Regions from separate parts of the Priestia sp. TRN 1309 genome, predicted to be linked through region 1. Evidence: predicted binding sites of a transcription regulator. Region 1 holds the regulator's gene; each other region holds the start of a gene.
What was found. Region 1 encodes LexA, which represses DNA repair genes until DNA is damaged. Its sites were predicted from a motif close to CGAACATATGTTCG; they were not measured.
Positions count from the first base shown of each region.

Region 2: uvrB (excinuclease ABC subunit UvrB) is a predicted target of LexA. The motif match lies at 6,586-6,599, and genes of this name have one in related genera.
Region 3: ACRPLQ_RS17600 (DNA polymerase thumb domain-containing protein) is a predicted target of LexA. The motif match lies at 3,890-3,903, and genes of this name have one in related genera.

Region 1 is NZ_JBOZGM010000001.1:418,870-430,068, forward strand. Features, by position in the region: gene ACRPLQ_RS02120 (APC family permease) at 1-114, shown strand, start outside; gene ACRPLQ_RS02125 (cation diffusion facilitator family transporter) at 224-1,201, shown strand; gene ACRPLQ_RS02130 (glycosyltransferase family 2 protein) at 1,241-2,218, opposite strand; gene ACRPLQ_RS02135 (GtrA family protein) at 2,215-2,607, opposite strand; gene ACRPLQ_RS02140 (ArnT family glycosyltransferase) at 2,628-4,133, opposite strand; gene ACRPLQ_RS02145 (hypothetical protein) at 4,416-4,616, shown strand; gene ACRPLQ_RS02150 (hypothetical protein) at 4,684-6,129, opposite strand; gene lexA (transcriptional repressor LexA) at 6,337-6,954, opposite strand; gene yneA (cell division suppressor protein YneA) at 7,101-7,430, shown strand; gene ACRPLQ_RS02165 (YneB family resolvase-like protein) at 7,484-8,152, shown strand; gene ACRPLQ_RS02170 (DUF896 domain-containing protein) at 8,222-8,452, shown strand; gene tkt (transketolase) at 8,620-10,626, shown strand; gene sirA (sporulation inhibitor of replication protein SirA) at 10,776-11,199, shown strand, end outside.
Region 2 is NZ_JBOZGM010000005.1:222,605-233,803, reverse strand. Features, by position in the region: gene ACRPLQ_RS20650 (PspC domain-containing protein) at 1-85, opposite strand, end outside; gene ACRPLQ_RS20645 (DUF4097 family beta strand repeat-containing protein) at 127-1,218, opposite strand; gene ACRPLQ_RS20640 (hypothetical protein) at 1,257-1,568, opposite strand; gene uvrA (excinuclease ABC subunit UvrA) at 1,656-4,532, opposite strand; gene uvrB (excinuclease ABC subunit UvrB) at 4,539-6,518, opposite strand; gene ACRPLQ_RS20625 (sigma-54 interaction domain-containing protein) at 6,854-8,515, shown strand; gene ACRPLQ_RS20620 (proline dehydrogenase family protein) at 8,580-9,494, opposite strand; gene ACRPLQ_RS20615 (DUF2198 family protein) at 9,810-10,040, opposite strand; gene ACRPLQ_RS20610 (PDZ domain-containing protein) at 10,061-11,199, opposite strand, start outside.
Region 3 is NZ_JBOZGM010000004.1:274,290-285,488, forward strand. Features, by position in the region: gene ACRPLQ_RS17575 (hypothetical protein) at 1-121, opposite strand, end outside; gene ACRPLQ_RS17580 (hypothetical protein) at 471-914, opposite strand; gene ACRPLQ_RS17585 (SMI1/KNR4 family protein) at 1,204-1,581, opposite strand; gene ACRPLQ_RS17590 (SMI1/KNR4 family protein) at 1,595-2,110, opposite strand; gene ACRPLQ_RS17595 (YolD-like family protein) at 2,232-2,564, opposite strand; gene ACRPLQ_RS17600 (DNA polymerase thumb domain-containing protein) at 2,579-3,844, opposite strand; gene ACRPLQ_RS17605 (hypothetical protein) at 4,043-4,606, shown strand; gene ACRPLQ_RS17610 (hypothetical protein) at 4,642-5,211, shown strand; gene ACRPLQ_RS17615 (sugar-binding transcriptional regulator) at 5,561-6,550, shown strand; gene ACRPLQ_RS17620 (shikimate 5-dehydrogenase) at 6,656-7,510, shown strand; partial or broken gene ACRPLQ_RS17625 (cation:proton antiporter) at 7,751-8,241, shown strand; gene ACRPLQ_RS17630 (glycine betaine uptake BCCT transporter) at 8,310-9,818, opposite strand; gene ACRPLQ_RS17635 (NlpC/P60 family protein) at 10,949-11,199, opposite strand, start outside.

The DNA of each region.
Region 1 (11,199 bases):
AAAAAAAGCTGGCAAAACATCCTTCATAATCAGTCCAGTCTGCTGTTAAAAGCACATTTGCTTTACCGTAAAAACGTAATCGTTACAACGGTACCTTATCGTTTTAAAAAATAATGAAACATGACTAAAAACCTCCAACTTATATGTTGGAGGTTTTTAATTTTTAAATTCACATACACTAACCATAATTGAATCTCATCAAAGGCACAAACGGAGGGATTGCATGAGTGAATTAATTAAGTTATTGCGAAAAGGAAATAAATCGGCCATGATGGCCGCTATAGTTAATACCATTATATCCATTATTAAAGGGATTGCTTTTGCTTTAACGGGAAATGTAGCGATGTTTGCTGAGACGATGCACAGCTTAGGAGACGCAGCAAATCAGTTCTTTGTTTTTATAGGTTCAGCATTAAGCAAAAAAGCTCCGACCAAACGATTTCCAAACGGATTTGGACGATTGGTTAATCTCGTTTTATTAGGAGCGGTTCTTGTAGTAGGAATTATGGCATTTGAAACGATTAAAGAAGGGTATCATCATATTCTTCATCCGACGAAGTCTTCAGGCTTTATCTTAAATATTGCAGTACTTGGCATCTCGGTATTACTTGAGATGTTTGTCCTCTTTAAGGCAATGAAAGAAATTTTGCACGATGTCGGAATGAATACTGCAGAGGTCAATGTTTTTACGCAAAGCTTTGTTCATCTAAAGAAAGCAAAGCCAGCAACTAAGCTTGTTTTTATGGAAGATCTGGTAGCCACTGGAGGAGGCGTATTGGCTTTAATCGCCGTTTTTATTTCGCGGTTTACGCCTTTTCATCAAGCTGAAGGAATTGCTTCTATGCTAATTGGTCTTATGATGTTTTTTGTAGTAGGACGAGTATTTTTAGATAACGCTGCTGGAGCGCTTGGTGAAGCAGATAAAGAAATGGAAATGAAAATTGGCGCCATTGTTATGCAAGATGTACAAGTGCGTGATATTCAAACGTTAATGGTGATGAAAGAAGGAGAAGAGCTTCACGTTGAATTAAAAGTAGAAATTGATCCTTCTTTAACAGTAGCAGAAGCGGATGATATTAAAGATCGTCTCGAAAATCGTATTTTACAGGAAAAAGGAATAACGGATGTCATTATTGAATTTGATGAAGATGATGGAATTCCTGACTGGGTGACAAGCGATTTACAGCTTCAAAAAGAATAAAAAACAAGGAAGAAAACAGTTGTTTTCTTCCTTGTTTTTTTAGCTATATACTTTTTCACGCACGTTTTGAGAATCTGTTGAAGCCGCAGAAAAGTTAATAGTTTCACGTACAACGTAAATAGGTCTATTTTTACTTTCATCGTAAATTCTTGCGATGTATTGTCCCACTAGACCTAAACCAAGTAGCTGAATACCGCTAAAGAAAGTGATAGCTACCATAATCGAAGTCCAGCCAGGCTGAATATTTTCACCTATCAGCCAAACAACAATCGAATAACTTAAAACGAGAAGTGATACAAAAACTGATAACAAGCCAATAACCATTACTAAACGTAAAGGTTTCGTTGAAAACCCAATAATTCCATCTGAAGCAAACTTGATCATCTTTTTTAAAGGATATTTTGTTTCACCAGCAAAACGCTCATCGCGCTCATATTCTACATATGTTTGCCTGAAGCCGATCCAAGACATCATTCCTCTTACGAAACGATTGCGTTCAGTCATTTTTTTGAATACGTCCGCAACTTTTCGGTCGATAATACGAAAATCTCCCGTGTCTTTTGGGATTTCAATATCGGACATATAATTTAAAAAGCGATAAAAATACTTAGCCGTTGTCAATTTAAAAAAGGTCTCTCCGCTTCGCTTCTTGCGCTTTGCGTATACAATTTCATAGCCTTGCTGCCATTTAGCAATTAATTCAGGAATCATTTCAGGCGGATCCTGTAAGTCAGCATCAATAATTACGATAGCATCACCTTGAGCATAGTCAATACCTGCTGTGACGGCAGTTTGGTGCCCGAAATTACGGGCAAAATCAATAATTTTTACGTTAGAATCCATAGCTGCTACGTCCTTTAAGATTTCAATTGTTCGGTCTGTACTGCCGTCATTGACGAAAATGAATTCATAGTTAATGTGATTTTCATGCATGACGGAAAGCAAGCGATTATAGCATTCATTAGCTACTTCTTCTTCAAAATACATAGGTACCACGATTGAAATTAGTTCTTTCATGCTTTACCTCCTATCGAGTGATTGTTTGTGTGCTTAAACGTCCATATTTTATTAAGAAAAAAATTAAAAAACATTCCTATACAAGTAGACAACAGTTGTCCAATTATCGGATTAGCAGGTGTATAGTGTACAAGAAGGAATAAGCAAGATGTATTAATTGCTAAAGTAATAAGGTTTACGATGAAAAATTGAGCTAACATCCATTTATGTACAGTTGCTTGAAACACCCACGATTTGTTCCAATAGTAGCTGTTTATGACGCCAATGAAATAGGATAGTACGTTAGCCAATATATAATTCATATCAAAATGAATGAGTGCTAAGTAACTGATAATAGTGAGCAGGGTATTCATTATACCTACGAATCCGAATTTCAGGAATTTTATCACGGTTGCATAATCCCTTCCATTTAATTTATCTCTTCAGATTTTGCCTGTGGCTTATTTTTAGTAAATCGTACTAGTAAATAAGATAGAATCACTGAAATACCAAACCCTTCGAGCAGCATAAAGCTTGGAAAAATAAAGAATCGATAGCGAGTTTGAATTTCAATAAGCAAGTGAATAAGAACGTATCCTATGATTAGTAATAAAAACAGTGTATACGGATATTTATCCTGCTTTTTCAGGAATAAACATATAAGTCCAATAATGGAAAGAATAGTAGTTGAAACGTAAATGATTCTTTCATAAATTTGAGCAGCACTAATTAATTTCTCTTTATTAAAAGGTACATCTTCTTGAGGAGTTAATGAAATACTCCAAAATGTAGATGCATCCGTTCCTCCCCACATATTCAGGAATTTAATGTGAAAGAGATCTAAAAGCTGCTCTTTATCTGCTACACGCTCTTTAATTACTTCTTTTTCTGCTTCAGCTCGTTTTTCTCCAATTGGCATACCCATAAAACGACTAGCATCCTCTGAAGAATAAGAACCGCTTGTTTCATAATTAAAGCCAATAACGAATTTCCATAAAGGATCTCTGTTACTTAAAGGATATTTAGAAATACCGCTCGCTACAAAAGAGTAGTTGATCAGCGCATTTGCAATAAAAAAAGTAGCCAGTACGCCTACGAGGTTTTTTCCTATTTTCTTTCGACGAGTTTTTAACTCAGCAGCATCCTTCGCTTTAATGTAAGGTTGAAGAATTTGCAAGATGAAATAAATGAAAACAGCAACGATAATAATGGGTCCCAGAGGGCGCATTAAATTTCCTAACGACAATAGAAGACCAATATAAAGCCAGCTAAACTTGTTATGAGCAAATCTTTTTATAATAAGGTAAAAAGCTGCATAAAATAAAAAAGTAGCTAAATGCTGATTGGTTAACACTGAGCTGTAGAGAATGTTCGGAATGTAGAACGCATATAGGAAAGCTGCCATTCTCCCAGCAAGTTCGTTAAATACTTTAGCGCCAATTAGATAAATAAAAATAACGGTTCCAGTAGAATAAAAAATATTTAACAATTTTAATGTGAAAATGCTATCTCCAAAACAGCGAATAACAATAGATTCATAGAATGAAAAGCCTAGCTGATATACCCATGTAGTGAAATAAACGCTTTGGTTAAATTCATAATTTCCTTTTGCGATATTACGTGCGGCATCTAACATGACAAGAAAGTCAGATTTTACAGGTGTTTGAACAGAAAGCATCCATGCTAATCGAACACCTAAGGTCAAAACAATCAGTGAAATAAAAAAAACAGTTTTGTTCATGTATCTACTTGCAATAGCTATTAGAAAAATGACAAGGAAAGTGATACATATTCCTTCAATAATAAATGAATTACTTAAAGCCAAGCCTGTTAAGTCCAATGAATTTGTCATCGCACTATAACTGCCCCATAGAGACCATGTAAGAATCATGACACATAAAAGAATCAGGCTTTTGGATAAAAATGAGTTAAGCATATTACCTCCTGCAAATTATTTCAAAGATAAGGTACAAAATTCCTACCCTATGATACCATATTTTATTATTTTGTATATATTTTTCTTATAGAGTATAATGTTAGATTGTTCTGAAATTACAACAGCGGCACAACGTGTAATAAAAGGTTCAGTGGAGTAGGCAGTGATTTAGTAATAGATAAAAGAGGTTGGGAAAAAAGGATTTTAGTCGAAGGGAAAAACGAACCATCGATCACCATGTTTGATTAGTGGTTCGTTTTTTATGGTGCACGTAGGTTTCATTTGTTTAGTTCTTTCCAGCAGTTGATTGGAGGGCAAGACGAAGACTCCTGCGGGAAAAGCGGAAGGGGTGAGACCCCGCAGGAGCGCAAGCGACGAGGAGGCTCACCGGCCGCCCGCGGAAAGCGAAGTCTTGCACGGAAATCAACAGAGGTGTCACAAGCAATCCCTGCTAGCTTATTTATTTCATTTGTTTCCCTTTAGACTCGCTTGATTTAGTTATGTCTCAATCTCTTCTTTTTTATAATGTATTTTCTGATGCGAACAGCTTTTATGTTTTAAATCGATCTTTTAATAAATTCCATAGGGAACTCACTCCGAGACTAATGCTAATCAGAATTCCTGATAAAGCTACTATTAAAGCGATATATTCAAAGATAGAAAACTGCTTCATACTATCCCAATTGATGTTTCCCTTTAGCTTGCTAATAACTAAATTCATTCCGTAAATACCGGAAAGAACGGTATAAATCGTTAAAATTAATAATAAGTAATTGTGACGCTTGGCCGCGATTTTCTCTTGATTTTGATACAAAGTACCAAGGGTTTCTTTGACTTCTTGATAAAGAGAATTGATGTGGAAGATTTTTTTAAAGAGCTCAGAAAACTCTTGACCTTCCGTGCGAGAGCTAATTTCTAAAAATAAATATTTACCTGAAAATACAGTAATAGAGCGAATTAGTCGCTCGATGCCCTCTGAATTTTTATGAAACGTGAGCTGAGAATACTCATAGGATAGTTTTAGCAACACGATTTTATAGAAAAAATGCAAAAATAAATTATAGTAATGCTGGCCAAATAGATGATTCATCAAAAGCTGATCCGTTTTAGAGTCTGTCGATTTAGAAATACACGAAAACACATGGTCTGTTATAACGTAATAGGTTTCAGGAGCCCATCTGGAATACACGTGTTTGGTATTATACGTTTTAATATACTCATGGTTGTGTGCAGAGATAAACGGTTTCCCGTCAGGCGTATAGCTATTTAGCTGCCCAGTACGAAATAAAGTTGTGGAGTTAATCTCTTGCTCTTGATTTACCGTTACATAACTTAATACAAACATCCGTTCATCGATAAAATAAGGAAGACTCCCGACGTGCTGTTCACGCGTCGCTTCTTTTTTGATGTGTTCGTTCAAAAATGGCGCGAGCTGTGAAAAAATATAATCCTGTACTTTGCTATAGCGATGATGTTCATAGGTAATGGTGGATCCATGCTCTTCAGCAAGCTTCGGTTCTAATACACGAAAATGATTCATGAATTCTAAAATGTCATCATAGGTGTAATGATTATGACTCATCTCAGTGCGAATGGTCATGACGCCAATTTCAAAAGGACATAAAAAAACATCCACAGACAGCACGTTGCTAGACACGGTGGTGGAGGAAGTTTGTAGCGTAACGGTATGGTCTATTTTTTTTGAAAATCGAAGCAAGCCTTCTTTTTCGCAGGAATCAGGAAATAGAATACATTCAATGTAAGGAAGAAAATATTGATCCAAGCTATCATGAGATACGTAATACTGTTCTCCGTAGTATTCTTTTTCTACATGTTTGTTTTGAATGGAAAAAAACTCAAACATATTTGCTTCTAGTGCATGAACAAGCTGCTCTTTATTTTTTCGATCAAAGGAAAAAGGAAAAAGAAACATGTTCATTGCTTTGGTAGGCATAATAGTTTGAAATGGTTCTGTTTTCCTTGGTGTATTGGTCATAAACTACATCCTTCTTATAGTCGGTTGTATTTTTTTGAGAGTCGAAAAAATGCAGACAGAAAGTAAAAGGTAAAACAGGCTTTATAAAAACCGCTCTACCTGCCTGTAATGATTCGACGTATCATTTATAATATGCCAATTTTTTTAGAAAACAAACGTAAAAAAACCAACTAACATCATGATTAGTTGGTTTTACATACAGTGTGATTAGTGAATCGTGCGATATACACCAGTGACTTTTCCTAAAATCGTTACGTGGCGAAGAATAATAGGCGCCATCGTTGAATTTTCAGGCTGTAAACGAACGAAATTTTCTTCTTTAAAGAAACGTTTTACCGTTGCTTCGTTGTCCTCGGTCATAGCGACCACAATATCTCCGTTATTAGCAGTTTGCTGCTGACGTACGATTACCATATCGCCATCTAGAATACCTGCTTCAATCATACTTTCTCCCATAATTTCAAGCATAAATACATGATCATCTGGAGAAACGAATTTATCTGGAAGAGGGAAATATTCTTCCACATTTTCAACGGCTGTTATAGGAAGACCCGCTGTTACTTTACCGATAACAGGAACATTAATGACATTGCTTTTAGGGATGTTTACTTCGTCTAGTTGAAGAACTTCGATTGCTCTTGGTTTTGTTGGATCTCTGCGAATTAACCCTTTGCTTTCTAAACGAGCTAAATGCCCGTGTACAGTGGAGCTAGAGGCTAATCCCACCGCTTCCCCAATCTCACGAACAGAAGGTGGATAACCTTTTAATTTTACTTCGTGCTTAATAAAATCTAGTATGTCTTGTTGACGTTTTGATAGCTTCATATTTTTCACCTCGATTTTAGCTATTCTTTAGGTGAATTATACCACGTGATGTGTCAATATACAAACATAAGTTCGAAGAATTCCATTGACAGAAACAAATGTTCTCAATAAAATAAGAACATATATTCTGATAGGGGGATCATAATATGCACCAATTCTTACATTCTATGAAACATTACGCTATTTTTTTTGCAGTTATCGCTGCACTTACATATGTATTGACGCTGGTTTTAGGAGCGGATAAAGTAGATTTAGACAAATATTCAACGGTTACTATTACAAAAGGAGATACGCTTTGGGACTTGTCCAACAAGTATCATAATCACCATCATTTGACCACCAATGAATTTGTCAAATGGGTTGAAGACGTCAATGATCTAAACTCAGACACTGCCCAGTCTTTATCTCCTGGAGATAAATTATATATTCCTGTTTTAAAAAAAGAGTTACATAATCAAGTGGCAATTGAACAGTAGTGTGTAACGGCCGTTCCTGAATATTGTTATAAGCCGAAAAGGTCGTGATAAAAGTGGACGCCATTATTTATTGCCGTGTAAGTACGGATAAAAAAACCCAAGAAACATCTTTACAGCGCCAGCAAGAAGAATTAAAAAAGCTTGCTCATCTTCACCATCTAAACGTAAAAAAAGTCGTAATGGAAAAAGCAAGCGGATATGACGTAGACAGAGAGGGTATATTGGATGTTCTTCATACAATGAAAGAAGAAAAAATATCTGTGCTGCTCATTCAAGACGAAACGCGATTAGGCAGAGGAAATGCCCGAATTGCGCTTCTTCATGCTTTTCATAAAGAAAATGCTACGATCTATACGATTAGTCATCAAGGTCAGCTTCAGCTTTCAGAATCTGATTCGATGGTGTTAGATATTATTAGCTTAGTGGAAGAGCATCAGCGGAAATTACATAACGCTAAAATTAAAAGAGGAATGAAAAGAGCCGTAAAAAACGGTTATCGTCCGCAGCAAAATTTAAAAAATCAAGGAGTTAACTCAGGAAGAGAAAAAAAAGAAGCGCCGATTGAAGAAATTGTCCGCCTTCGTCATAACGGCTTAACCTTTGCTGAAATTTCAGTTACGCTAAAAGGTTTTGGTTATAATATTTCAAAAGCAACGGTACATCGTCGCTATCAAGAGTATCAAGAGAGTGCTCAATCTCTTGATAAAACGAAAGAGATTTAGTAAGATGACTACATGTTGCCGGAACGGTTCGGTAATTTTAATTATTGATTATAAGGAGATAGGTTTTATATGCTATCAAAAGATAAACTTGCTCGTATTAATGCTCTTTCAAAAAAGGCAAAGGCTGAAGGTCTGACAGAATCTGAAGCGAAAGAACAGCAAGAGCTACGTCAGGAATATTTAAAAGTTTTCCGACAATCTATGACAAACCACCTTCATACGATTAAAGTTGTGGACGAGGAAGGTAAAGATGTTACGCCTAAGAAGTTAAAAGAGAGCAAAAAGAAGCGTCTTCACTAAGACGTTCTAGTAAAACTAGAGGGAGAGTTCCCTCTAGTTTTTTGTATATTTTTAATAAGGCACACAAAAACTGTAAAAGTGGAAATTTTTTTGGTTCAAGTATTGTACAAATAAGCAAATCATTAGTATGATAACATATGTACATAGTTTTGAAAGGAATGAAGAGTATGACACAACGTATTGAAGATCTTTCGATTGCAACAATTCGTACTTTATCAATCGATGCGATTGAGAAAGCAAATTCAGGTCACCCAGGTATGCCAATGGGAGCTGCTCCAATGGCATATACATTGTGGACAAAATTTATGAACATCAATCCAAAGAATCCAAACTGGTTCAACCGTGACCGCTTTGTATTATCAGCAGGACACGGATCAGCACTATTATACAGCTTGCTTCATTTAGCTGGATATGACTTATCAATTGAAGACCTTAAAAACTTCCGTCAATGGGGAAGCAAAACACCAGGTCATCCAGAGTTCGGTCATACAGCAGGTGTTGATGCAACAACTGGTCCACTAGGACAAGGTATTGCAATGGCTGTTGGTAAAGCAATGGCAGAACGTCATTTAGCTGAAACATACAACAAAGAAGGTTTAGAAATTGTAGACCACTTTACGTATGGTATTTGTGGTGACGGAGACTTAATGGAAGGTGTATCTGCTGAAGCAGCTTCATTAGCGGCACACTTAAAATTAGGACGCTTAGTTGTTTTATACGATTCAAATGATATTTCTTTAGACGGAGATTTAGATCGCTCGTTCTCTGAGAACGTAGAAGATCGTTTCAAGGCTTACGGATGGCAAGTAATTCGCGTTGAAGACGGCAATGACTTGACAGCGATTGCAAACGCAATTGAAGAAGCAAAAGGCGATTTAACACGCCCAACGCTAATTGAAGTAAAAACAACAATCGGATTTGGTTCTCCAAACCACGCGGGTACTTCTGGCGTGCACGGTTCTCCATTAGGTTCCGATGAAACAAAATTAACAAAAGAAGCTTATGCATGGACATTTGAAGAAGATTTCTATGTGCCAGAAGAAGTGTATGCTCACTTCAAAGCTACAATTGCTGAAGATGGCCAAAAGAAAGAAAACGAATGGAACGATGTATTTGCACAGTATAAAGAAAAATATCCTGAACTAGGTCGTCAATTTGAACTAGCAGTAGAAGGAAAGTTACCGGAAGGCTGGGAAGAAACGCTTCCAGCATACGAAACGGGTTCAAGCTTAGCTAGCCGTGCTTCTTCTGGAGAAGTATTAAACGCAGTAGCACAAGCTGTACCTCAATTCTTCGGCGGTTCAGCTGACTTAGCTGGGTCAAATAAAACAATGATTAAAGGTTCAGAAGACTTCACTGCAGCTGATTACAGCGGACGTAATATTTGGTTCGGTGTACGTGAATTTGCAATGGGAGCTGCATTAAACGGTATGGCTCTACACGGCGGTGTAAAAGTATTCGGAGGAACATTCTTTGTATTCTCTGATTATCTTCGCCCAGCAATTCGCTTAGCAGCTTTAATGAAGCTTCCTGTAACATATGTATTCACACATGACAGTATCGCAGTTGGAGAAGACGGCCCAACACATGAGCCAATTGAACAATTGCCATCACTTCGTGCAATGCCAGGTCTTTCAGTGGTTCGTCCTGCAGATGCAAATGAAACAGCTGCTGCATGGCGCTTAGCATTAGAATCAACTGACCGCCCAACGGCGCTTGTATTGACTCGTCAAAACTTGCCAACGCTTGAAGGTACAAAAGAAAATGCATACGAAGGCGTGTCTAAAGGCGCGTACGTTGTATCTAAAGCTGGTAAAGACCAAGCGGATGCATTAATACTTGCAACAGGCTCTGAAGTAAGCCTAGCAGTAGAAGCACAAAAAGCATTAGCTGCAGAAGGCATTGATGTATCTGTAGTAAGTATGCCTGCATGGGACCGTTTCGAAGAGCAATCTGCTGAGTACAAAGAAAGTGTTATCCCTAAATCAGTGAAAAAACGTTTAGGTATTGAAATGGCTTCTACACTTGGCTGGGAACGCTATGTTGGAGACGAGGGACAAGTTCTTGGTATTAATCACTTCGGTGCATCTGCTCCTGGTGAAACAATCATGAAAGAATTTGGTTTTACAGTTGAAAATGTAGTAGCAAAAGTGAAAAGCTTGCTTAATGCATAATTCTTTTTCACAAGAAAGAGCAGACTCCTATGGTCTGCTCTTTTTTTTCGACAAAAAAACAAAGAAATTTTTTCATCGATAGACAAGCATTGCGTACACCATTCGGTATAATGGTACAAAAAAGAACGAGCCGAAAGGGAGGATGAATCGTGAGAACGTATGAAGTATATTTAATGGAGGAAGAAGTTGCATCATCCTATTTTCGAAGAGAAAAGCTCATTTATCAGCTGCTGATTGAATATAAAATGAAACGTCACTTGCAGGAAACGCATTTACAAAAACAAGTTCATTACATTACTCGCCAACTGCCCAATTCATTTATTCAACGAGAATTACTTCAGGCGTTTTCTCATTATCCTCATTTTTTTACTCATCAAGAGACGTTTGTGCTGGAATATCCTCATAAAAAAAGTCGAGCATCTATAAAATTAACGAATCGCTGTATAACAATTGAAGGAGATGGCAATGTTGATGCTGAGACAGCTTTTTTTGAAGTATTACGCAAGCTAGATCCTTGTTTTTTAGCAGTGAATTATGGAACGGATGAATACGGCTGGCTGAGGCCTGTGAAAA
Region 2 (11,199 bases), on a different contig from region 1:
AAGCATCTATTCCGATATACTGAGAAATACCGCCGATAACACCCGCAAGCTTGCGATTTGTTCGCGAACGATACAACTTTCGCACGTTAATCATCTCCTTTGTTTTTTTACTAAAACAAGCATTTTCTATTTTATAACAATTGAGCCCGTTTTGGATTCAGCTAACAATTTATAGCCTTTCGGCGAAGCGACATTTGCTTTGAAACGAAGTTGTTTCATCACCGTTTCTTTTTTCTCATCTACTATTTCCATCTCAGGAAGTGTACACGTAAAATTCCCAAAGTTAGATTTCAAATCTCCATCAACGGAGAGGTGGGACGGCGTATAGAGCGTAATGCTTCCTGTAGTCGTTTTGAAAAATGCTTTTTCAATGCGCTCTCCTTTTAAATACGTATCAATATCCCCGTTAAATGTCTGAACATCAATCTTTTTTGTATCTCCATCAAATTTAACCGTTCCATTGATTGTTTCAAGCTCACATTTCGAAGCGAGTATTCGAGAAAGTTCCATATGCCCGTTTGATGTCTCCATTTCAAGAGAATGGCTATTCACATCGTAAAAGCGGATGGTGCCATTAGCTGTTTTGGCTTTCAGGTCTCGTACGCTTAGTCTTTCCCCATCGATTGAACCATTAAACATACGGAGCTTGACGCGTTCATATTCCATTTCTGGAATATAAATAATCGCTTTCACCTTCATTTGCTTTTGCTGAATTGCAAAGCGCAGTTTGCCATTTTCGATGGAAAATGCGGTATGCTGCAAGAAAGTGCGGCGCGCTTCATCCGAATTCTCTACTTTGTAGATAGCAGCTTCACACTCTATTCGTACTTCTGTACTTCCCCAAGGTCGGAGTTGAACGCTTCCATTTGCTAAATCTACGTCAATCTCTTGAATATATGCTTCTGATTGCTGAAAGATGTGCTGAACGTCAATCGAAGGACCAAAGTTAAAATCTAAATCTCCTTCTTTTACTTTTTTTACCGTTTGATCTACAAATGTAAATAATTTTTCCTTTAAAGAGCTTTGAGATGACTTAGAAGCGTACGTTTTTTTCTGTTTTCCTCCTACATAAGGGGATAGCTCAGCTTTATCAGGCGTAGCATAGTAAGAGTCATTAGCTGAGTCTTTTTCCAGTGAATTCAGCAAGGTTAAAGCCTCATCTACGCTAAGTTTCCCTTCTTCTACCATCTGTAAAATTTGTTTGCGCTTTTCACTCATACCTTCCATCTCCTCTTTACGTTTTAGTCATTTAACTTTTATCTGCTTAATATTTGTATCCCTTTTACAATATTCCATACAAACACAACAACATTAACTAAAGAAACAACAACTAAAGCTACAATTAAAAGAATAAATACCGTTCCACTAGAGCCAGTAAGAGCAGGAAGCAAGAAAAATAAGAACAAGATCGCTGTAGCGATAGGTAATAAATGTGACAAAAATGCAGTTTTTGCATGTTTCTTTACTTCTATGTTATGAACAACAAAATAAATAATAATAGGTAATAAAAATGGTGCAAAGAAAACGCTAAAATAATTTAAGGAAGATAGTATGCGATTTCCTTCCATAATAATCAGCTCCTTATATCATGTATTACGTTTTAATGAGTTAAAAAGTTTCATTCTTTATAAAAAAGACACCAATGCTGGTGTCTTTTAACGAGTTAATGCCTCTGCTTTTTCAACTTTTTTCTCCATACGCTTACGGTCACGTTCTAAAATTGGCTTCAAATAATGGCCCGTATAGGATTCTTTTACTTTCGCCACTTCTTCTGGCGTACCCGTAGCCACAATTTGTCCGCCTTTATCTCCACCTTCAGGCCCTAAATCAAGTAGATAATCAGCTGCTTTGATCACGTCTAAATTATGTTCGATCACTAGAACTGTATCTCCATTTTCAACTAAACGCTGAAGCACTTTTAATAAACGTGCGATATCATCGACATGAAGACCGGTAGTCGGTTCGTCTAAAATGTACAGCGTTCTTCCTGTTGAGCGACGGTGAAGCTCTGAAGCTAACTTTACACGCTGGGCCTCTCCACCCGATAAAGTAGTGGCCGGCTGTCCAAGCGTGATATAGCCAAGTCCTACATCGTAAATGGTCTGTAGCTTCCGCTTAATCTTTGGAATGTTTTCAAAGAAGTGAAGCGCGTCTTCAACTGTCATATCCAACACATCTGAAATGTTTTGATCTTTGTATTTTACTTCTAAAGTTTCCCGGTTATATCGTTTGCCGTGGCAGACTTCGCAAGGAACGTATACATCTGGCAGGAAATGCATTTCGATTTTAATAATACCGTCTCCTCGACAAGCTTCACATCGGCCGCCTTTCACGTTAAAGCTAAAGCGGCCTTTTTTATATCCGCGCACTTTTGCTTCGTTTGTTTGGGCAAATACATCTCGAATGTCATCAAATACACCCGTATAGGTTGCAGGGTTTGAACGAGGCGTACGGCCTATGGGAGACTGATCAATATCAATGACTTTATCTAAATGTTCAATGCCTTTGATTTCTTTATGTTCTCCTGCTTTGCTTTTTGCTTTATGCAGCTTTTGCGCCAATGATTTGTGAAGGATATCATTTACAAGCGTACTCTTACCTGATCCAGATACACCTGTAACAGCTGTGAATACACCTAACGGAAGCTTTGCTTTTACATTTTTTAAATTGTTTTCTTTTGCTCCTATAATTTCAATCATCCGATCTTTATCTATCGAACGTCTTTCGGCTGGAAGTGGAATAAACTTCTCTCCTGATAGATATTGACCCGTTAAGGAATTTTCATCATCCATCACTTCCTGAGGCGTGCCTTGAGAAACAACGGCACCCCCGTGTACGCCGGCTCCTGGTCCGATATCAATTAAATAATCAGCTGCCATCATCGTATCTTCATCATGCTCTACAACAATCAACGTATTTCCAATATCGCGCATGTCTTGCATTGTGCGAATTAAGCGATCGTTGTCACGTTGATGAAGACCGATAGAAGGTTCATCTAAAATATAAAGAACCCCCGTCAAACGAGAACCGATTTGAGTAGCCAAGCGAATGCGCTGCGCTTCCCCTCCTGAAAGAGTTCCAGCAGAGCGGTTCAATGTTAAGTAATCAAGTCCCACGTTAATGAGAAAGCTTAGACGCTCACGAATTTCACGCAGTATCATATCCGCAATCTTCATGTCTTTTTCAGATAAACTGAGACTTTCAAAAAAGTCATATGCTTCTTTTACTGAAAAGCGTGTTGTATCTCCTATATGCTTTTCGTCAATAAGCACCGCTAAGCTTTCGCGTTTTAAACGATTTCCTTTACATTTTGGACAAGCTTGCTGAGCCATGTATTTTTCCATTTGCTCACGGATATAATCAGAACTTGTTTCATGATAACGGCGTTCTACGTTCCGAAGCACACCTTCAAATTCGATATGATTTTCTCTTACTTGGCCAAAATCATTTTCATAGCGAAAGTAAATTTTTTCTTTACCGCTGCCATATAATACTTTATCAAATAAATGTTCCGGGATATCTCGAACCGGCACATCCATGTCGATGCCGTAATGTGTACATACGGCTTCAAGCAGCTGCGGATAGTATTGAGAACTTGTTGGCTCCCAAGGTGCAATAGCGTGCTGATGAAGTGTTAAGTCATAGTTAGGAATCACTAAATCTTTATCCACTTCCAATTTCGTTCCTAACCCGTCACACGTTGGACACGCCCCGTACGGACTATTAAATGAAAACATGCGGGGCTCAAGTTCTCCAATGGAGAAGCCACATTTTGGACAAGCATGATGCTCGCTAAAAAGTAATTCTTCCTCACCTATTACATCAATAATTACTTTCCCATCTCCAAGGCGAAGAGCTGATTCCAAAGAGTCCGACAAACGAGCGGCTACACCTTCTTTGACAACAACGCGATCAATCACTACTTCAATGGAGTGCTTTTTGTTTTTTTCCAGTTCAATTTCTTCTGTTATTTCACGCATTTCTCCGTCTACTCGAATGCGAACGTACCCTTCCTTTTTAATATCTTCTAATACTTTTACATGGGTGCCTTTTCGGCCAGATACCACAGGGGCCAGTACTTGAAGTTTTGTACGTTCAGGGTACTCTAAAATTCTATCTACCATTTGCTCAATCGTTTGAGACGTAATTTCAATTCCATGATTAGGACAAATCGGCTTTCCTACACGAGCAAACAAAAGGCGCAAATAGTCATAGATTTCGGTCACAGTTCCGACGGTTGAACGAGGGTTTCGGCTCGTTGTTTTTTGATCGATTGAAATAGCAGGCGACAATCCTTCGATCGAATCTACATCTGGCTTATCCATTTGACCTAAAAACTGTCTTGCATACGCCGAAAGTGACTCGACATAACGTCTTTGTCCTTCAGCATAGATTGTATCGAAAGCTAAAGAAGATTTACCAGAACCTGACAACCCTGTTAATACCACTAATTTGTCTCGCGGGATTTCAATATCGATATTTTTCAAATTGTGGGCTCGTGCACCTTTTACCACGATTTTTTCCATCGCCATGTTTTATCACCCTTCCGCTTTTAATTCTAGAATCAAGTCACGAAGCTCAGCTGCGCGTTCAAAGTTAAGCGCTTTGGCTGCTTCTTTCATTTCTTGTTCCATTTCTTCTACGAGCTTTGCTTTTTCTTTTTTATTGAGTTTATCAAATGCCGGTGCTTCTTCATACGTTTCTGTATCTTCTGCTACTACTGTTGCACGAATTGAGCCTCGAACTTCTTTTTGAATCGTTGTCGGTGTAATACCATGCTCTTCGTTGTAAGCTTCTTGAATACTTCTACGACGCTTGGTCTCATTGATAGCAATGTCCATGGAGTTTGTGATGCGATCTGCATACATAATGACATGTCCATTAGCATTTCGCGCAGCACGTCCGATGGTTTGAATAAGCGATCGTTCTGAACGCAAGAATCCTTCTTTGTCCGCATCTAATATGGTTACTAACGAAACTTCTGGAATATCTAAACCTTCACGAAGTAAGTTAATCCCTATGAGCACATCATATTTTCCAAGCCGCAGCTCTCGGATAATTTCAATACGCTCGAGCGTCTTCACCTCAGAGTGAAGATATTGAACTTTAATGCCAATTTCTTTTAAGTAGTTCGTTAAATCCTCAGACATTTTCTTTGTTAACGTCGTGACGAGCACTCGTTCATTTCGCTTAATCCGGTCGTGAATTTCTCCAATTAAATCATCAATTTGCCCTTCAATTGGTCGAACTTCAATATTTGGATCTAATAATCCCGTTGGACGGATAATTTGTTCAATCACCTCAGGCGCCTTCTCAAGTTCGTAAGGACCTGGTGTTGCTGAAACATGGACGATTTGTTTAATATGCTGTTCAAATTCATCAAATTTAAGCGGACGGTTATCTAATGCAGACGGCAAGCGGAAACCATGGTCCACCAACACTTGTTTACGCGCTTGGTCTCCATTATACATTCCTCTAACTTGAGGAATGGTAACGTGGGATTCATCCACCACAAGAAGGAAATCTTCCGGGAAGAAATCCAGCAGTGTATAAGGTGTGGAACCAGCCGGACGAAGCGTTAAATGACGAGAGTAATTCTCGATTCCTGAACAAAATCCCATTTCTCTCATCATTTCTAGGTCGTAGCGAGTGCGCTGTTCCAAGCGCTGCGCTTCTAAAAGCTTTCCTGCTTCTTTTAACTTCTCTAGCTGTTCTTCTAGTTCTTTTTCAATGTTTTGAATGGCCACACGCATTTTTTCTTCCCTCGTGACGAAGTGAGATGCCGGGAAGATAGCCACGTGTTCACGATCTCCAATAATTTCTCCTGTTAAGGCGTCGACTTCGCGAATGCGGTCAATTTCATCCCCGAAAAATTCCACGCGAATACAGTGTTCATCTCGAGACACAGGAAAAATCTCAACAACATCACCGCGAACGCGGAACGTTCCGCGCTTGAAGTCAATATCGTTTCTTTCGTACTGTACATCCACTAGCGTACGAAGCAGCTGATTGCGTTCTTTTTCCATTCCTACTCGAAGAGATACGACCATTTCTTTGTATTCTTCCGGAGACCCTAATCCATAAATACAGGATACGCTGGCAATAATAATGACATCTTTTCGTTCAAAAAGAGCAGAAGTTGCTGAGTGACGAAGTTTATCAATCTCGTCATTAATGCTTGCATCTTTTTCAATAAATGTATCTGTTTGAGGTACATAAGCTTCAGGCTGATAGTAATCATAGTAACTGACAAAGTATTCGACTGCATTATTAGGAAAAAACTCTTTAAACTCACTGTACAATTGACCAGCAAGCGTTTTGTTATGAGCCATAATTAATGTTGGCTTATTTATTTCCTTAATAACATTAGACATAGTGAAGGTTTTTCCCGTTCCTGTAGCACCTAACAAAACTTGATGCTGCTTACCTTCTTTAATTCCTTTCACAATCTTTTCAATTGCCTTTGGCTGATCACCTTGCGGTTGATATGGGGATACTAATTCAAACTGATCTTTCAAATGAAGGCCTCCGTTTCTATTTTCTTGTTTTATCTATTTTTATTACGATATGTAAAAACCGAAAACACGAACTGATATTCGTATTTTATCACTTTATACTCATAAATGAAACTAATGAGTATTAATCTTATATAGTGTTTGTTTGTTTTGATTTTTTACCCTGTTACTTTATTACCCACTAAATTCTTATACTACCCTTTTCGAGGGGAATACAACTCTTTAGATGAAAGCAATAAAAGAAAGTAAGCTGCCTAATTGTCTGAAAAGGATAGGCTTTTGCGCCAATTTCTAAATTATGATACAGTATAAAAAATATGTACTGAGAGGGGTTTAGTATGGCAAGCGTTGATCAAGTTCTTATAAATAACTCCTTTATAACAGTTGAAGAATCAACTTCTTTAGCTAAAGTGAAATCTGAACTTTCCAACTATGATTTCGTTGTAGTCACAGCAAGTACCTTTTATGTAATACAAAAAGATGAACGATACCTTTTAACAGGTCATGACGAGGCATCGTCCATTAAAAAAGTAATAGCGGACACAAATTGGCCTTCATCTTCTACTTCTACGTTAGCCAATTTACAAGCCAACACAAACTGGAATAGACCAGTCCTCATTCAAGCAGAAAACCAAGAAACCACAATAGGACTTGTAACACCTTCACAGTGGATTACACATTTGCATAGCCAAAATGAGATATTAGCTTCCTATTTTGATACATTGGCAGAAACCATTAATGATGCAGTGACAGCGGTCGATCATGAAGGAAATGTAATCTTGTGGAATACTGCTGCGGAACATACGTATAAGATTCAGAGAGATAATATTATTGGTAGAAAAATCGGAGAGCATTTTAAAGATGAATCCATCATTCTACATACGATTCTAAATGAAGGGCGTCCTGTGCGCGGAACGTATCATCGTCCTAATGAACAAACTCACGTGCTCATCAATGCATCTCCTATTATAAGAAACAACCGAGTCATAGGTGGAGTAGCAACCGAACATGACATTACCAATATTGTAAGACTAAATGAAGAAATTGATGTATCTCTTCTCATTCCGAAAGATAATCCATTTTCTTCTTTTGCGGGTATCAGTCCTGAAATTAAGCAAGCCGTTGACATTGCCAAAAAAGTGGCATCTACAGATATGCCTATTTTATTAACAGGAGAACCTGGTTCTGGGAAAGAAATGCTGGCTCAGGCCATCCACTACGGGGGATCCAAACATAAAGAACCTTTTTTATCTTTAAATTGCGCCACTATTCCATCTGGACTTCTGGAAATTGAACTCTTTGGTCATCAAAAAGACGTCTTTTCAGAAGATCCAACGACCATTGCAGGAAAACTGGAGCAGGCTCATAACGGGACGTTATTTATTGAAGAAATTGATAAAATGCCTCTTGAAATTCAAGTTAAGTTTCTCCGTTACTTGGAAGAACGAGCCTTTTATCACGTTGGAGGCACGGAAGAAATTCAAGTCCAAACCCGAATTGTAGCCTCTACTACGACGCCTTTGGAAGAGTTGCTAAAAGCCGGTGAATTCCATGAAAATCTTTACTATTTGCTGACCGTCATTAATATTATCATTCCGCCGCTTCGAGACCATAAAGAAGACATTGAAGCATTAACGCAGCAATTTGTACAGGAATTTAGTAAAAAGTATAAAAAGAAGGCTCCTTTCATCAGCTCTGAAGTTCTCGAAGCCTTTATGCAATACGATTGGCCAGGAAATATTCGCGAGCTGAGAAATACGATTGAACGAATGATTTTTCTTAGTGATCAGTCGTTGATTACCCTTACGCACCTTCCTGACAATCTGAAGGATGCCAGTTCTTTCACAGAAGTTCAAAAAGAAGAAGATTCTCTCCAAGAAGCTAGGCTAATAGAAGAGACTCTTCAAAAAACCTATGGAAATAAAAGTGCAGCAGCAGATCTGCTTGGCATTTCGCGCGGCACCCTTTATAACAAAATCAAAGAATACGGATTAAACTAATTAAAAAATTCGACACGAAGCTCAGGATACTTGTGTCGAATTTTTTATGTTTCTTGGACTGAACTTATTTGGAGAAATTTTTTAATACGAACCATACGTTGGCGGGGCGTTCGGCTAGGCGTCTCATGAAATACCCAAACCAATCAATTCCGTAAGGAACATAAACCCTGACTTTATATCCTTCTTTGACCAGACGATCCTGTAGCTCTACGCAAATTCCATAAAGCATTTGGAACTCAAACTGATCATTTGAAATGCCGTTTTCTCTTACTAATCGTTTTGTATACTGAATCATTTCCTCATCATGACTCGCTACAGCTGTATAGTGTCCATTTAATAAATGCATTTTAATGATTTTTTTATAGTTTTCATCTACGTCTTTCTTTTCCGGAAACGATACTTCTGGCGATTCTTTGTAAGCTCCTTTTACCAGACGTAAATTAGCTTGATATTGATGTAAGTCATTCATATCTTGTTCTGTACGATAAAGATACGCTTGAATCACAATTCCAATATTATCAAATTCTTTGCGTAATTCTTTATACATATCAAGGGAGATTTGGCAGTGCAAGTAGTCTTCCATATCAATTCGAACAAAAATATCATTCACTCTGGCTGTGTGTAGAATTCTGCGCATATTTTCCATACAAAGCTCTTTGCTAATATCCAATCCTAAAGAAGTCATCTTTAATGATAAATTTGATTGAACGCCCGATGCTGCAATGGCTTCTAGTGTCTGAATGCACATGGCCGTAGATAACCTAGCTTCCTCTTCTGTAAAAACAAATTCGCCTAAATGATCGAGTGTCACAACTTTCCCACCATTGTTAAGCTCCTTGGATGTTTGAATTGCTGATTCAATTGAGTCTCCAGCAACAAAACGAGCTGCCCCCATCCGCAATCCATACTTTTTAGCTAATTTATTCATTGAATGATTTTTGCCAAGCGACTGAAACATCGTTCTCATTAACACTTCCATCGATACTAAACCTCCTTTTATTCATAAAAATCAAAATAAATATAATTTTCAGATTAATTTCTTTATTTTTCTATACCCTAACTACATATTTGTACACGTATTTAAAATAATTTACACAAAATTGTTTAAGTTATTTTATTTACAAACATATTTGTATAATTAATTTAATTATACTCATTTATCGATGGAACCGTAACAACAGTGTTATGAGTTCTAACTCGTTTTTCGACATAAAAAAGCTCTCCACATTTCGTAGAGAGCTTTTGCGTACGTTTTGATAATAGGACGATTCACTTATCATCAAAGCAACAATCTTTATTTTCCAGCTGCTAGCATGCCTTTTGCATATATAAAACCAATGGCTGCTGAAAGTAAATCTATTAAAATAATAAGTGGATAATCTGCGTACCCTTTATATACAGAAACAGCTATCAACAAAAGCGTCAGCGCTGTGGCAACATATAGGTTATATGTTACTCTAGCAAACAGAACAAGCAATATGGCGGGTAGAAAAACTGCGGCAATCGTTTTGACTTCCACAAACATTTCTCCTTTTTATCCGTCTTTTAACCAGCTTGTGAATTACGTTTTGTATAATTGTGTACAAACAAAATACCTAGTTCATGATGTTCGTTGTCATACAATGCTCGCTGAGTAAAGCGAACTTCTCCATTTTCGTCAATAACTTCTAGCTTACAAAAAGCACGGTTATTCACTTGTAATGCTTCATAAAATTTATGGACTTCAGATATAGCGATTCCATTTACTTTAATAATCACTTCTCCTACTTTCAAACCCATTTTCTCTGCCGGAGAATGAGGGATGATTCCTAACACAACCAAACCTTGTGTACGCTTAGTAAATAGTGCGGGCGCTTTTTCATCGCTTCGACGCTGCTGCAAACGAATCCACTCTCTTCCTATGATCGCTAGAATAACAACAGCGACAGCGGCAGGAGGATAAAAAATAGCAACAATTGTAATAATCGTTAATCCCACGCCTAATGCTAATACACGCTTACCGGTAAATTCAATAGATTTAAACGGAACCATACTTTGAATTCGCTGATAAAAACCGATAGCAAAAGGAACAAAAAACAGGCTAAATGATGTTCCGTCAATAGATAACACAGGCCACCATGGAAACACAGACGTAATGGCGCTGCCTGGAATTAAGACAAAAAGCGGAACAACCCATAATTTTTGAGAATAATGAGCCCCAATTTCCTGCCCTCTTTTACTTTTCACAATGGCTGGAGACGTACCTTTTGCTCCAAACTTCCAAATTAAATATCCTTCTGCTAATACAAGCAGCGACATTAAAATAGTAAGAGAAGGTAAATCTGCGTTATGAGCTTGCACAGACCACGTTTGAATAAATCCTTCACCGAAACCAGCTGCAGGAATAAGCAAGGTCGCAAGCACAGCCAGTCCTACGGTATAAGAAGGAGAAAGCCATTTAAACGTCCACGGGCCGCTTATGATAAAAGTTAAAACAGCTACAAGTACAATCGTTCCTATAGATACATAGACACCTAGCAACACGGTAACAACGGATAAAATCAAACCAATAATGATACCTGGAAAAAATAAATATTTTGCTTCTAAAATAAAATCAAACACGCGAACATGAAAATTCTGACGCTCTCTCTTGACGCGAGAAAGACCTACAAAAAACGAGACGAGCAGAAATAAATAAGTTAACG
Region 3 (11,199 bases), on a different contig from region 1:
TAACCATGGCCATGATTATATAGTTTATTTTTGAATCATCTTCAAAATCTTTTCGTATAGATAGATAAACATATGGAATGCAATAAATGGTAAAAATTATAAAAGGAAGTATTCTTCTCATATAGCAATCTCTCCAATATTTAGGATTCGACATAGTTCTCTATTATTATAAATGAACGAAGAGAATTTTTTCCAGTTTTTTGTGCACAGCGAGTGTAGAAATACCCATATGTATCATGATTGTTTGTAAAATCATTTCTTAAGGCAAAGTAAAAAGCACTCTTGTGAGTGCTTTTTTACAGCATATTTATTTAAGCAGCACATGTGTTTATTCAACTATTCTTTGTTTACTAAAGAATAGTGCGTCTTTGTATACTACCTCTTTTATTCTTGACTGTAGCTTTTTTTCTATCCCTGCTTTAGCATTTTCAAAACATACTTTAAAGCGGTAGTTAAAATATAAAAGCACGTTAACTCGGTTCTTCAGCAAGTACCCAAGGGACTTCTATCTCAAAATTCAGTTGAAGTACGGGTCTGGAAAATCCACCAGGGACAAATTCCAAATTTTTAGAAAAGCCAATATGTAAATTATTACTTATTTGGATTGCATCATCTGAATTTATAATTTCAAGAGGCGTTTGAAGAGATACCTTACCTACAAGATGATAACAGCCAATATAGAAGTGTAGCCCATTTTCTTGAGGATCAAAATGTGATAAGTGATTACATTGAGAAGGATTAATACCTAGTTGGTAAAAAAACTGAAGCTCTATCTCTGATCGTGACTTCATAGCTTCATAGAAGTTTAGACAATATAGACAATCGCACAAATCCCACTTCTTCAAATACTGTTTTTGTGTTTCTTCAACATCAATTTCTAAAATCCAATTATTAATCTTTATAGTTTGATACATAGTCTTCACTTCCCATACTTAGGCTATTTAGAAGTTACCTTCAGCTGCAGAATTCTTTAGCTTAATTTATAAGCTGATTAGAAAGATAAATTATAACGAATTAGCAAAAGCATCTAATAATTCTTCACTTTTATCTTCTGAAATCGATTCCTACCATCAGATCCTTCCTTTCTCTACATTCTTTCTAAGCTTAATAGGTACTAAAAAAGAGGACAGCTAGGTAGATATTAAACTACTATCTGTCCTCTTCTGACCGTACTCTTATCAAAATCTTTTAACGAAGCCATAATTAAGTAACATCTTCTACAAACTCTTCTAGAGAATCATACATTTCTAAAGCGTCCCATTCACCCATACCATGTTCAGCTGTAAAAACTGGATAATCTTCATTCGCTATATCAATAAAAAGCGGGTCACCGCCGATTTCTTCATCATACCCTATGACAAACCAGCTTTCTTGCCAATCTCCTTCTTGATTTCCTATAAGGGAATTGGCTTCTAGATCTTCTCTATAGCCTAATTGTCCATCTGAAAACTCGCTTTTAAGATAGATATAATAAGGAGTAGAAAGAATTTCTCCCACTTCATCTTCAAATTCTACTTTCACCGACGTACCTGGAAGTGCTTTAAGAATTTTATAGATTTTCTCTATATCCGGCTTTATCATTTACTTCTCCCCTTTAGTGATCTGTATGATTTATCGTGGCCATTACCGATTCTTCTAAGCTGTCTGCTATTACTTCGCGCTGTTCCCAATCGTGCCAAAAGGTGATAATTTGGGCGACTTTTCCTCCTTCAGCCGGATCCAAGTCTATACAAATATCGTCTCCTCCCCCATTCGTGGCAATCGAAATCCAACGCGGGTTCCACCACAATTCTTTTTTCACTGGTCCAACAGGTTCTACTTCTGGAAAATCTTCAAATTCTCCTCCGTCTAAAAGCTCTTTTAAGGTTTGCCACGTATACAGAATCTCCTCTAGAGGTAATAGAGTATAATTTTCAATAACTCCTATATACTCATCGCTCTGTCCATTATGTATCATTAACCAGTCTTTAAGGTTTTGGGGGAAGGTTAGTCCCATCTTTTGTTCAACCGCTGCAATTTCTGATTCAGCAGCTGCTTCGTTAAGTGTTCCTACTGCTTCTGGACGATTTATTCTCAACCACTGTTCAAATTCATGCCAAACCTGCTTCATTTTAAAGGCCTCCTTATATAACATCACTAAATGAATCTATGAAAAATGATTCTGTACTTTTTAAGCTTATACTAATTATGTATGGAAATCTTATGTAAATAAACTGTTTTATTACTTTCTATTACATGAAACGAATATCAATTAGCTCGCTTAACCTCATTTTATTCGCCTGGTTACCCCCCTCATCTATAAAAACAAATAATCCTCCTAGAGAATCAACGAACTGAATAACTCCTGTTTCTGTTATACACTGCCCATGCTTGTAATACGTCAGGTACACTTTTTTATGTGTATGAAGCGCTTCAATCAAAGTGAAATTAATCTGTTCCATTTGATCTTCTGTTAAAAAAGGTTGTGGTATTTCTGCTTGTTTTTTTATAATTTCCTGTAATCCTTTGTATTGCTCTGGCATAGTGGCGAACGGTCGCCATTTTTTCATTCCTCTGTTCTGCATAGCAGCTTCCTCCTTTATGCTTTATGACCTCCTAGAAGGCCGTTTCGATAACGAGCCGTTGAATGATCGAGATAGCTTGAGGCCCGTAGAACGCTATTCTTTCCGTACCGAAGACGAATGTCATCGATCGTTTTGGCAAGTGCATAGGCTCTTTCACGCTGGTCAATGTCTTCAAATAAACTCATTTGCTCCTCTTCTTGAATGCGTGTGTTCGATAAGGAAATGCCAATGGAACGAATCGGCATTCCACTATCAAACGTATGTAAAATGGTTAAACAGTACGGAAAGATATCTTGGCTTAAATTCGAAGCTCTCCCCATTTTCTTTTGTCTGGAGAAGCCTCCACCTGTTTGTTTGCTGTAACCAATAGATAAATGAACAGTCTGAGCCACTACTTGATGCATGCGTAAACGAAAACATACATCGTCCAATAGCTCTAACAGCAATAACTCCACTTCTTTTCGGTTTGTATAATCATGGAATAGAATTTGACTTTTTCCAAATGAACGAGAGCTAGGAATGTACACATCAGAAATGCGACTGTAATCAATCCCATTCGCATGTTGATGCAACTCTTCACCCAGAATGCCAAATTCTTTTTGTAACATCTCCTTTGAAGAAAGAGCGAGTTCTTTGATGGTGTGAATGCCTAACCGTTGTAAGCGTCTTTCCGTAGCAGACGAGATTCCCCAGAAATCCTTCATCGGATGAATGGACCACAGCTTAAAGGGAATATCCTCATATCGCCAATAAGCAACTCCTGTTGGGCTATTCTTGGCCTCATGATCTAAGCTCACCTTCGCCAGCAAGAGATTGGGACCGATTCCGGCAGTAGCTGTCAGCCGTGTCTTACGGTAAATCTCGTTGATGATTTTATAGGCTAATTCTTCTGGTGTTTTAGCGAATAAATGCAAAGAAGTTGTCGCATCAATAAACAACTCATCAATGCTGTACGCATGAAAATCTTCAGGAGCCACATACTGTAACACCAAACTAGAAATATAGTTCGAAGCTTTGATATACCTCTCCATAGATGGATTCACGACATGGATATCTTTTCTTTTAGGAATATCGAAAAGACGGCTTCCCGTTTTGATTCCTTCTTTCTTTAGTAAGGGTGTGGCAGCTAACACAACCGATCCAGACCGTTTGATATCTCCTACTACCGCAAGCTTTGTTTTTAGCGGATTCAATCCCCGTATGACAGAAGAAACTGAAGCGAAAAATGCCTTCATATCGATACATATAATGACTCTGTTTGGTAGCTGGCCATAATCCATTGAAAGAACTCCTTAAAATAAAGAACGTTTGTTCTCTATTATATACGAACAAACGTTCTTTATCCAATAAAAATTCTAAATTTTTCCCGATTATTGCTATCACTTGCATAGAATTTATTGTTACATTAACAGAAGTAACTACTACATAACGTACGTAATAGTAAGAGTTCAAAAAGACTAAACCCTAAAGGGGGATAAATGTTGAAAAAAGAATATTTTGTGCAATATTCAGACCAAAGTATAATTGATAGTTTTGACTTTCCAGAAGATAAATTTGTATCTATTACTGTAGGGATTAGGGACATTAATCATGATCTGATCATCTCTTTAGTTCGAAAAATGTTTGGTTTACCTGTTTTTTTTGTTTTAGACTCAATGCTCTCTGGACATGAAAAAGAAACATTGATTAAAAATAAAATTCCTTTTTATGAGCATTCATTAGATGGTGCTATTATTAAAGTTGATTCTGAAGAAAAATTGAGCCATGTTAGTGGATTAGCAGAAGAATTAGTTAATAATGGGCTGAGTATATTCATTTTCTACGGAGAAGGTATTGTAGAGCAGAATTTAATTCCTTCGAGACAATGGAATAAACCTATAGAATTTAAAAATGTCGATATAGATAAAGTCGATACATTTGTGGATGTGGAAGAGGTTGGATTTACGATATTCAGTAAGAGTGATCTATTTAACTCACCTGGAAAAGTCCAAAATTATATACCTCGTAGCTACTCACTTGATATTAATAGCAGCGATATTTAACATTTCTAAATTAAAAGGAGGAGGGTTCGTAGTCAATGAAGTATAAAAATAATAAGAGTATACTAAAAATGTTAGCTATCATCCTTCTTTCTATAGATCTATTCTTTTATCTTTTAGCACTAAAGAGCCTATACGTTTTCTCTTCAAAGGTTTCGATATATTTTCTGATATTTGTTCTACACTTTATCTATTTATACATAGTCCTTATAACCGTTAGCAAAACAAAAGAGTCTAAAGTTTTTTGGGGAGTAATTGGGCCGTTTTTGATTGTACCTATAGCAATCGTTGGGTGGTTCACGTTCTTTTATACTAATAAAGTTGACTATTATGATCTAAGTTCCCCTAAGAATACCCAAAAACTTATTATTGGTTATTCTAATTGGAGTCTTGGAGAAACTAATCATTACTATGATTTTTATAAACAAACGGAATTCCCTTTGGTGAAAAAACGAATAAATCAAGAACCTCTTCATGTTATGACACGAAATACGGATATGAGCGATTTAAATGTTTTAGGAGCTCATGATGCACAATGGGGAAATGAACAAACAGTAACTTTTACATCTCCATATCTAAATAAGGAAGTAACCTTGGATTTAAAGTAAGTACTTTTTTCTACTTAAACAACAGAGTTGAGAAAAAGCCTGTATCTAAGGGGGTCAGTCCCCCCCTTATTCGCAGGGCTTTTTTTGTTGTCGTTTTGTAATTCACCTAATTACACACAAAATAACAAAGCTGAAGCAGCAATCTATGAGTTTACTGGGGATTTTCAAAAAGAGGTCGAAACGCTAAATAAATTAAACTAATTATTTCTTCATATTTTGTGGGGAAATTGAAGTACTGAGGCAGTTTTCGCTACAATCATTGACATTAAAATAGCATAGGTGTATATTCAGTTTAATGATTGCACATTTATTCAACTTTGAACAAATGTGCATATAAGGAGGTGTAATTTTGACTTACACGGACGAAGAAGTGCGACTTATGATTAAAATTGCTCATATGTACTATGAAGAAGATATGACACAAAGCCAAATAGCGAAAGAATTGAGCATCAATCGTACTTCCATTAGTAGGATGCTGAAGAAAATGAGAGAAGAAGGTATTGTTAAGGTTAGTATAGATTACAATTTATCTAAAAATTTCGACATCGAACAAGAACTAATGAATAGGTTTGGATTAAAAGAAGTAATTGTGGTTCCTTGTGAAAAAGACAAGTCATTGCAAGCGAAGTTAACATCCCTTGGTAAGAGCGCTGCGCAATTATTAAAGCGTATTATTATGGACAATGATATTGTGGGTTTCTCGTGGGGAAGCTCATTAGCAGCAACTGTTGACCAACTAGGAACAAATAAAGAACAGAATTTGTTATTTGTTCCACTAGTAGGAGGACCTTCTGGAAACTTGGAAAGCAAATATCACGTCAATACAATTGTTTACAAAGCCTCAGAAATATTTAATGCAAAATCAAAATTAATTGATTTTCCTGCTATAACAGAGAATGAGCAAATGGCTGAAGACATTAGAAATTCGGCTCATTTTCAAACGATAAAACAAGACTGGAATTCTGTAACAGTTGCTTTAGTTGGAGTAGGTTCCCCTTCCCTTTCAGGAAGCTCTACGTGGAAAGGTTTTTATGGAGAAGAGTTTTACGAAGAACTCAACTCAGCAAATGTATATGGTGATATCTGTTCTCATTTTTATACATTAAATGGTGAACAAGTACATACAAGTCTTTCGGATCGTACGATTTCTATTGATTTAGAACGTCTAAAAAAAACCAGATACTCAGTAGGCATTGCAGAGTCTCCGGAGAAAGCTTTAGCCATTATCGGTGCACTAAACGGCGGTTATTTAAATGCCTTGGTCACTACAGAAGAAACAGCTGAACTGATGCTTAAACAAATAGATAAAAGAGGGGGAATTTCTACTCTAAATCTTTGATTATATATCTTCAACAGTTTCCTGATAGCATAAAGTCTCTGATATTAGGAAGAGAATCTACTAACATAAAAGATGAAAATATACTATTTTATGGAGGTAATAATGATGAAGGTAGAAATTAATAAGGATACTCAACTTTGTATGTCCCTTGCAGAACGACCTGGAAATTTTGGTACTCGGTTTCATAACTATTTGTACAATGAATTAAACTTGAGCTTTATGTACAAAGCTTTTACAACGAATGATTTGGAAGCAACGATTGGAGGCATCCGTTCATTAGGAATACGTGGATGTGCTATTTCAATGCCTTATAAGGAAGCCTGTATTCCGTTTTTAGATGAATTAGATGAATCAGCAACTGCCATCGATTCTGTGAATACAATTGTTAATAACAACGGGAAACTACGAGCCTATAACACTGACTATATAGCTGTTTCCCAATTGCTTGATCAACACAAAGTCAGTCGCGATTCGGTGTTTGCTTTACGAGGCAGTGGAGGTATGGCTAAAGCTGTATTATGCGCTCTTCATGACGCAGGGTTTCATTCAGGTTTTGTCATTGCGAGAAATGAAGTGGCAGGACGTACCTTAGCACAAAACTATGGCTATGAGTGGAAAGAAGAGTTAGGATCTATACGTGCGGACTTATTGGTGAATGTGACACCAATAGGTATGGAAGGTGGTCCAGAATCCGAAGACCTCTCATTCACACCAGAAGCGATTGATCAGGCTGAGACAGTCTTTGATGTAGTTGCGCTTCCTCCTGAAACTCCTCTTATCCGTTATGCAAATAAAAAGGGGAAGAAAACCATTACTGGTGCAGAAGTTTTCGCTATCCAAGCATTAGAGCAGTTTGTTCTTTACACAGGGGTACGTCCTAATCACAAACAATTTGAACAAGCTGCTGCATATGCACGGAGTGACTCTACTTTAAAATCTGCCTCTACTGTAACCAAATAAGAGGTGTCTAATGAAGTGCCCTCTTATACCTTTAAACTAAAGTCATTTTTATGCAAATAGGAGAAGAAATAGACAAGTAGCCAAGCGTTTTCTAAGAAAGCCTTGGCTTTTTGATATCTCTAGCGTCATATGACAGCTAGAGAAAAATTCCTCCATCCCAAAGTAATTTGTTAGATGGAAAGTAGTACCTTAATTCTTAAATTGTTGTTCATTCTTAAAATTGACAGAGGCAGTAACATCGCCTACCTAGCCGAATATACAGGCGTTGCAGCAATAATTGGTGCATATATAGCAGGTGTCATCAGCGTAACTAAATTTAAGCATGAAGTATTTAAAAAGGTTGATACCATTAGAGTTATTCAATCTTTGTTCCAGTTTTTTTTACGTCTATTGGGGTTACTGCTCAGTTTTCTGGCATTATAGACAATATGGGATTAATCGTTTTTTTAAGCGTTGTTGCTATCTTAACTAAACTAATAGGTGCATCCATCGGAGCAAAACTAGCTGGATTCAATTGGAACAGTTCCTTAGGTATTGGTTCGGCAATGATATCTCGAGGAGAAGTAGCTCTAATCATTGCAGGTACAGGACTTGAATCCAAATTATTGACGCAAGATATGTTTGCAATAATCGTCGTCGTTGTTTTAATTACAACGATTGTTACTCCCCCTATGATGAAATGGTTCTTTAAAAACGATTCTGAAGTAAAAAATATGACATATACAGGTTAAATAAAATGTAATGCTTTCTATAGGTCGAAAAAGCCCATTGATTAATCAATGGGCTTTTTAAAAGGTTCTTATTTTTGTTTCTTTAGCTTTCCAATTCCAAATTCTTTAGCTTCTTTGTTAAGAGCCTTAAGAAGACTAATTGTCATTAAAATCATGACTATTGAAAAAGGAAGAGCAGCAATAATCATGGTGTTTTGTAGTGCCTGTAGTCCTCCAGAATAAAGAAGAACAAGAGCTATAGCTGTAAGTAAAACGCCCCAGATAACCTTTACGCTATTACTTGGATTTTGCGAACCATCCGTTGTCATCATTCCTAAAACATAAGTTCCTGAGTCAGCTGAAGTAATGAAGAAAGTGGCAACAAGGATAATAGCTAAGATTGATAATACTGTTCCCATTGGATAGTTTGCGAACACACCAAAGAGTGATTCTTCCGTTGCTAACTTTGAAATAGAAGCAATCCCATCATGTTCGAGCAGCATTCCTGCACTACCAAACGTAGAGAACCAGATAAAGCCGATAAGAGAAGGAATTAGTAACACGCATACGACGAATTCGCGAATAGTTCTTCCTCTGGATACTCGAGCGATAAAGATTCCTACGAACGGAGACCATGCAATCCACCATGCCCAATAAAAGATGGTCCATCCATTGATCCAGCTGCGATGTTCTTCATTAAGTGGAGCTATACGAAAACTCATATTAATTAAGTTTTGCAGATAAGAGCCAATTGTATCTGTAAATAAATCTAAAGTAAACAGAGTCGGACCTAATATAAACGTTAATAGGAAAAGTACAAATGCAAGGATCATATTAGCATTACTAAGAATTTTAATCCCTTTTCCTAAACCTGTTAATGCTGAAACTATAAATAAAACAGTAACAACTAAAATAATAAGGAATTGACTCGTAAGATTTGAAGGAACGTTAAATAAATAAGATAATCCTCCGTTAATTTGGACAGCACCAAACCCAAGAGTCGTTGCTACACCAATAACTGTTGCAATAACGGCAATAATATCAATTATTTTTCCTACGAATCCCTCTGCATGTTTTCCAATAATCGGTTTTAATGTAGCGCTAATCAAGCTACGTTCGCCTTTTCTAAAGGTAAAGTAAGCTAATGAAAGAGCTATAATCCCATATATCGCCCACGCATGAATGCCCCAATGAAAGAAAGTGAATCTCATCGCATCTTTCATTGCTTGATCTGTCCCAGTTTCCCCTGTTGGAGAGCTAATTGCATAGTGACTAATTGGTTCAGCTGTACCATAGAACACTAATCCAATCCCCATTCCTGCACTAAAGAGCATGGCAAGCCAGGTTGGGCGTGAAAACTCAGGCTTGTCCTCCTGTTTCCCAAGCTTAATCCGACCAATCGGGCTTACTAATAAATACAAACAAACGATAACAAACAACGTTACAATAATTAAGTAGTACCAGCCAAATGCATTCGTAATAGAATTTTGCAGGCTACTCGTTACAGCTTCAAGCTTTGCAGGCATTGTAACTCCCGCAAGAACAAGAAGAGCCAATATGGCTACTGAAATATAAAACACTATTGAAACTTTTTTCATGTTAAATTAAAAACTCCCATCTTTGATTTATTCGCAGAGGGCATTACTTCGATTGGAGAACATTAAAATATGCAAAACCAATTTAAACATTGTACTTTTTTATGAAGCAATAATAACTAACCCTTAAAGATTGCGTTAATAAGATATTTTGACTAAAGTATTTACACTTTACCTAATTCATCATTCGCGCTTGAGAAAACTCTGTAATTAAAAACTCTCGATTTACCAATAAATTCATGAGCGTCTCCAAAGATTTCTTTTCCTTACACTTTAATTAATACTCTTCATGTTCTTTAAAATGTCGTTTGTTTGTTTTTTGTATAGTTGACATGTTGCTCTGGTGCACTTATTTCAGGGGGATTATTAATGGGCTTCAATAGTATAACATTAACCTTACATAAATGTCTTGTTACCTCATGTTTTTATCTTACTGACCTTTTAGATAAAATAAACAAAATAAAAGAGCAACCTCGCCTACCAATGGCGAGGTTGCTCTTTAGTAAGGGTTCATCAATATGGGATGAACAATTATTGGACTTAAAGTGTAACATAATGGGGTTTAAAATGCTATTTTTTGGGTGTGAAGCATATGCATAAAGAGTGCGCTTTTTATGCATCTATTTGTCACTCAGCCCGAGGCCAAACGTTGATAAATCAAGGATGTATAAAAAGCTGCATAACTCATAATTGAGACCTCTTTCGAACCCTTACTCCCAGAAGGGTTCTCTTTTTGCGTGGGTTCCGTTAGAGTGTTTATGTTAACTAAATATGTTTAGGTTTGGAGAACATGGCTTTCATTAGAATGAACGCCATGTCTTCTCTAAAGATTACATGAATAAAAGAAAAAGCAGGTTTAACCCTGCTTTTATAGCCTTTAAGACTGCTTGATACAGTTGAAAAATTTAATAATTTTCATCTTTAAATCTCTTGAAATGCAACAATTTAATACAACCATTTTTAACCTAGATTATGCTGAACAAATGCGTTGTAGATTGTATCGTCTAGATGACTTTATCAACATTCCTTTTATTATTTTTCCTTTTCCACTCTCACTGACCCTAAAAGTCGTCATTAAACATACTATCATTCAAATTAATATAAATGACTAAATCGATGAATTTAATTATTCATTACTTTATAAATGATTTCGCACCTATGTAGTGTTTTTTCCAGTAAGGGTTGTCGAAATGAGCAACCCCTACACCTGCATCGCCCGAGTGGATCATTAAATTGTTACCAATATAAACAGCACTATGGGAAGCTCCTTGTACATTATATGTTCCTTCAAAAAACACCACGTCTCCAACCTGTGGTGACTTTACATGTACACCATTATTTTTCCACATTTCTCTATGAGTTCTTGATAAATCAATTCCAACCT